Regions from separate parts of the Shewanella sedimentimangrovi genome, predicted to be linked through region 1. Evidence: riboswitches for the same ligand, from Rfam matches in the RefSeq annotation. Region 1 holds a riboswitch; the other holds the start of a gene.
What was found. Region 1 has a riboswitch for thiamine pyrophosphate ahead of JYB85_RS10685 (TonB-dependent receptor). Riboswitches for the same ligand answer to the same signal wherever they lie in the genome.
Positions count from the first base shown of each region.

Region 2: another riboswitch for thiamine pyrophosphate. It lies ahead of thiC (phosphomethylpyrimidine synthase ThiC); the one in region 1 lies ahead of JYB85_RS10685 (TonB-dependent receptor).

Region 1 is NZ_CP071502.1:2,449,165-2,452,268, forward strand. It holds gene JYB85_RS10685 (TonB-dependent receptor) at 1-1,193, opposite strand, end outside; TPP riboswitch at 1,244-1,349, opposite strand; gene JYB85_RS19070 (PaaI family thioesterase) at 1,453-2,448, opposite strand; gene hinT (purine nucleoside phosphoramidase) at 2,448-2,801, opposite strand; gene JYB85_RS10700 (M61 family metallopeptidase) at 3,027-3,104, shown strand, end outside.
Region 2 is NZ_CP071502.1:1,968,312-1,971,415, reverse strand. It holds gene thiC (phosphomethylpyrimidine synthase ThiC) at 1-1,787, opposite strand, end outside; TPP riboswitch at 1,912-2,010, opposite strand; gene JYB85_RS08480 (hypothetical protein) at 2,163-3,104, opposite strand, start outside.

The DNA of each region.
Region 1 (3,104 bases):
TCGGTGCTGCCATCAAAGATACGGCCCGCATCCGTGCTGGTCAGGCGAAATTCCTGGGACACTGTGGCCCTGTCACCGCGCTTGTCCCAAGTGTAATCGTATTGACAGGGCAACAGCTCCTCATAGTCGCCGTTGCCATTGACATCGTAATCATCGACGCACTGTCTCGCCGCCCAGAATTCGGGGTTGGCCCAGTCGCCGTCATAGCCATGGTGATGATCGGTGGCGGCGTAGGATGTGAGCGAGGTCAGTTCGGCCCCCTCAATATCGGTGAAATGCAGCTTGAGGCCTATGCCTGTGCTGCGCTGATTGTCTGTGCCCGGCGCATCGGTGAGGGTATCGAAACCATTGTTGTCCAACGTCCAGGCATCGTAACCGTTGTCAAAGTTGGCGTGCATCAGCACCAGATCGGCCTGGGTGGTGTCGCTGGCATACCAGCGCAGCTTGGCCCGCAGCGACAGTTCGTCACGTTCGTTGGTGTCGCTGCGTCCCAGATACGGGTTGTCCCGGAAGCCGTCCTGATAATGCTTCTCCAGTGCCACCCGATACAGTAGTTCCCCCGAGTCCATCATGGGGCCTGAGCTGAAACCGCTGAAGGTGCGCAGATTGTCATTACCCAGCGACACCCTGGCGCCGTGCTCAAAGGTCTCTGTGGGGTCCTTGCTTTTCAGGTAAATCAGACCGGCAAGGGCGTTGGCGCCGTAGCGGGTTCCCTGGGGGCCGCGCAGCACTTCCGCCTGCTGCATGTCGTACATACTGGACACCATACCCAGACCCGACAGGTCGATATCATCAATCAGGTAGCCGATGGAGGAGTTGGGCGCGCCCTTGTATTCTTCCTGCTCGCCAACACCGCGAATTTGGAAATAGCGGGGTCTGGAAGTACCGCCAGACCAGTTGAAGTTGGCCACAGTGCCGAGCAGATCTTCAAAATGACGGGCGCCCTCATCCTCGATTTTCTGCGCATCTATCACGGTCACACTGGAGGGAATTTTTTCCACCGCAATACCGCGAAAATCGGCGGTCACCAACATGACTTCCATGGCTTCGGGATCGGCACCGGCCTTGTCGGAAGGCGCGTCGGCGGCCTGTACCGCGACCGAGCCCAGGGCAGCCGCAATCGCCAGGGCCACAGGCGCCTTGGTCAGGAGCTGAGAAGAAAAACTTTTACTGAACGATGTCTTGCTCAAAATAGGACCTCAAATGTCTGGTTTGAGATCCGGCAACGCTTTAGCGGATTAGAAGTGTGCAGATGGCCCATTCCTACGCCGGTATCAGCCGGATCAGGTTCTAAGGGTTTGTCATGTGACATCTCAGTCTGCAATCGGCAGACACCCCTTGGCAGCGAGGATTATACCCGAGTCAAAAAGCAAAGTGATACTTTTGTTGCAAGCCATTAATGAAAATCGGCGCCCTGTCACGGCGCCGATTTCAGCACTTCAAGGCCGTCGCTCAATCTATGAGGAAGTGGGCCCTGGCGGTGGACACCAGTTGCTTGCGATTGGTCTGCCAACAGTTGATGTTGACGTTGGCTACCCTGCGCCCCTGGCGGGTGATGCGGCACTCGGCAAAGGTATCCTTGTGGTAACCGGCCCTCAGGTAGTCGATGGAGAAATCCACCACCTTGGGCACCCTGGAGGTCTGCATAAACACCATCAGCTGCACTATGGCAGACATTTCCATAAAGCCGGCAATCACACCGCCGTGGATAGCCGGTACCACGGGATTGCCTATGTTGGTGTCTTTGGCCGGCAGGCGGAACACCAGTTCATCACCAAAGCGCGAAGCCTCCATGCCGATAAAGCGGGCATAGGGCACCTGCTCCAGCAGGGGGCTGAAGTCGTTAAGTTCGGTTACCTGACGCACTATCTGCTTCACATCCAGGGCCGCGGCCGCGCCATCCCCGGGTTTCTGGGCTTCGGCCTGCAGGCTTTGCACCTGTGGCCCCAGCACATGCCCAGGCTCCAGCAGCGCCTGGCGGAACTTCTCACCCACCATTTCCGGACTGATCCGCATAAAGGCGCCCACGGCATGGGCGATTGGCTTATCTATGCTGTCCTGGTAGGCGATGGCGCGGGTAAAGGCGATGTTGGATGACAGGCGGTAACACTCGGCAAAACCGTAGACGCTCTTGTTGGGTTCGGCCGGGCGCATATAGTCCACCCGCAGATCCAGGGTGGGTGAAATCTCCAGCGAACCGAATTGCTGCTGAATGGCACAGACCACGGCGCAGCCGCAGGCGGTGTCCATCAAGGTGGTGATCACCCCACCGTGGATAACCCCGGTGTCCGGATAGCCAATCAAGGCGCGGCTGTAGGGCAGTTCAATCAGCACATGGTGCTCACTGGCCTCCAGTACCGACAAGCCCAGGCGCCGGCACTGGGCCAGCTGATTGACAAAACGGCTGGCCAGCTCGGTCAGGGGAAAGAACTCGGGATTGACCTTCATCAGCGCAGGCTCACCATGGGGCCAAGGGGCGCGCCGCCCAGCAGGTGCAGGTGAATGTGATACACCTCCTGCCCGCCGTGACGGTTGCAGTTCATGATAATGCGGTAACCGTCCTCGGCAATGCCCGCCTCGGCGGCAAGCTTGGCCGCCACTGTCACCATACGGCCCAGAGCCAATTCATCCGAGGCCTTGACGTCGTTGGTCGTGGGGATCAGGTGATTGGGCACGATAAGAATGTGGGTCGGCGCCTTGGGATGAATATCGCGAAACGCGGTCACCAAATCGTCTTGGTACAGAATTTCGGCGGGAATTTCACGGCGAATAATTTTGCTGAAAATGGTTTCTTCGGCCATCTTGGACTCCGACTGGGGCTGAGTGATGATAGTTAGGCTTCTGCCATAGAATTCAATGACATTATAATAGCAAGCCAGCGCCTTGCGCGAGCGGCACAGGCAGACGGGTCAAGACGTTTTTCCCTTTTGCAGCCCGGATTGAGCTGGCCGGACCGCACGGCGTTTGCGTCGCAGCGGCTTTTTTGGCAGCATGGCTGCCACTGAATTTCCCCAGGATTTATACCCATGATCCATTACCAGATTGACGCCTGCGATCCCAAGGCCCACCTGTTTTCCGTTACCCTGCTGCTGAGCCAACCGGCG
Region 2 (3,104 bases), 480 kb from region 1:
TGGGTGATCTTCATCGAACAGAACTTGGGACCGCACATGGAGCAGAAATGGGCCACCTTGGCCGACTCCTGGGGCAGTGACTCATCGTGATAGGCCCGGGCCGTGTCGGGATCAAGCCCCAGGTTGTACTGATCTTCCCAGCGGAACTCAAAACGGGCCTTCGACAGGGCATTGTCCCGCAACTGGGCGCTTGGATGGCCCTTGGCCACGTCAGCGGCGTGGGCGGCAATCTTATAGGCGATTAGGCCCTGCTTGACGTCTTCTTTGTTCGGCAAGCCGAGATGTTCCTTCGGCGTCACGTAGCAAAGCATGGCGCAACCGTACCAGGCTATCATCGCCGCCCCTATGCCGGAGGTGAAATGATCGTAGCCCGGCGCTATGTCTGTGGTCTGGGGACCCAGGGTATAAAACGGCGCTTCGGCGCAGTGCTCCAGCTGCTTGTCCATGTTCTCCTTGATGAGCTGCATGGGAATATGGCCGGGACCTTCGATGATGGTCTGCACATCATATTCCCAGGCGATTTTCACCAGTTCCCCCAGGGTTTCCAGCTCGGCAAACTGGGCCTCGTCGTTGGCATCGGCGATTGAACCGGGACGCATGCCGTCCCCCAGGGACAGGGAGACGTCGTAGGCGGCGCATAGCTCACAGATGTCGCGGAAATGGGTGTAGAGGAAGTTCTCCTTGTGGTGACTCAGGCACCACTTGGCCATGATGGAGCCACCGCGGGACACTATGCCTGTCACCCGCTTGGCGGTCATGGGCACGTAACGCAGCAGCACACCGGCGTGAATGGTAAAGTAATCCACCCCCTGCTCCGCCTGCTCAATCAGGGTGTCGCGGAACACTTCCCAGCTGAGATCCTCGGCTATGCCGTTTACCTTCTCCAGCGCCTGGTAGATGGGCACTGTGCCTATGGGCACGGGCGAGTTGCGCACTATCCATTCGCGGGTCTCGTGGATGTAGCGACCGGTGGACAAGTCCATCACAGTATCTGCGCCCCAGCGGGTGGCCCATACCAGTTTTTCCACCTCTTCCTCGATGGATGAGGTCACCGCAGAGTTGCCTATGTTGGCATTGACCTTCACCAGGAAATTACGGCCGATGATCATCGGCTCTGCCTCGGGGTGATTAATATTGGCGGGGATGATGGCGCGGCCGCGGGCCACCTCGTCTCGGACAAACTCGGCCGTAATGGGCTGCCCCACCAGGGCACCGAAGGCTTCACCGGGTTTGCGTCGCGTGAGCTGTTCATCCCACCCATCGCCGCTTGTGTCAGCGGCCCGGGCCAGGTTTTCCCGAATGGCTATGTATTCCATTTCCGGGGTGATGATCCCCGCCCTGGCATAATGCATCTGGGTCACCCTCTTGCCGGCCTTGGCGCGGCGGGGTTTGGGCAGCGCATCAAAGCGCAGATGATCCAGCCCTTCATCGGCAAGGCGTTGCTGGGTGAATTGGGAGCTGACACCTTCAAGGACCTCGGTATCATCCCGTTCCAGGATCCAGGGGCTGCGCAGTGCAGCCAATCCCTGGCGGACATTGATCTTGGCGGCCGGATCGCTGTAGGCGCCGGCACAGTCATAAACCCGGATTGCCGGGTTGGGCTCCAAACGAATACTGCCATCTGCGGCGGCAATGCGGGTATCAGTCTGGTGGATCTGCCGCATACCGACCCGGATATCGGCACGGGAGCCCTGCAGGTAGATTTTTTCTGAATTGGGATGGGCCAGCGGCTTGAGGTTTTCAATAAAAGCCTGGGCGGCGGCACGGGTTTCACGACGGTTTGACATAAGCAAGCTCACTCTTTTGAAAGATGAATTTGCTTGTCGGGGAATAGAGAGAAGTTGAGTCAGCGTCGGGAAAAATCCACGGCCATTGCGCCCGTTGGCTTTATCCCAATGATCCCCCATTGCAGGGGGATCCCAGCTTGTTTCCTTCGCAGGTCTTAACCCGATCAGGTTCAACGGATCCCGAATTAACGGTCTCAGCCCTAAGGCACTCCGACAAGTGGCCGCAGTATAACCATGGGCGCAATTAAAACACAAGAGCGTTTATGCGCAGCCAAAAAACACAAATAAATCTAATTTTTAGAGTCTTTATCATATTGTAATTTATAACAATAAATAAATCATGCAATGCAATATGAATGTTGCAATCTAATTATTTCATCTATTTATTTTCCGCCCCATGCGCTCCAGATGGCGATTGATGCCTTCCTTGATGGCCTGTTTTACCTTGTCGCCACCACAGTTAAAGGGGAAGCCGGGGTTTTCCGCATGGGGATTCAGCGGCGTTGGCACCTTCACTATCCGATAGCAGGTATCCCCTTTCTTGATGATGCGATTGGGATCGAGTCTGTGATCTAGGGTACTGGGTTTATAAATATCATCGGCATTGGGCACCTCCAGCACCTCCATGTCCGGCAACATCTCGGACATACCGCCGGGGATAGTCTTGCGGTCTGCATACTCCTGCCCCAGTGTCTCCAGCGCCTGGGCATTTTTGTCGGCAATGAAGCGACTGGCGGAGGTGGAAAAGTCCAGCTTTGGCTGGGCATCCACGGGCGTTCGGGCAAATTGATTCTGCGCTGCCGCTTGCCCGGCTTGCTTTTCCTGCTCCACTTCCGGCAATGGCTCCTGCACCTGTTCCTCTACCTCAGCCACTATTTGGGCTGCCTTTTTAGTCTCCAGCGTTGGCTTGGGATCTGGCTTGGGCTCAGTCTCAACCTCAGGCTTGGCTTCGGCTTGAATGGGTTCAACTTGTGCTTCGTTCGGCAATGGTGCCGAAGGTTCAGGCGGCAATTCAGCAATGACTGGCGCAGGCGGCGCAACATACAAATAGGATTTCAGGGCCGCGGGCTTTGGCTGTTGCTTTGACAGGGATTGGGGTATTTGCCAGTTGAATGTGGACAGCAGAGCCACAATGCCAAGGTGCAGCAGCAGCGCCAGGACGGCAAAGGCCAGCAACTGGCCTTTGCCAAAAATCTTTACCGCCGGCTTTGTCTCCCCTGGCCCTTGCGCTTTTGCCTCATGCGGCAAGTCGGGCAAGGCGTGCTCTGGATGTAAAGGCACTGGATGTAAAGGCACCGGATGTAAGGGCTCTGGCTC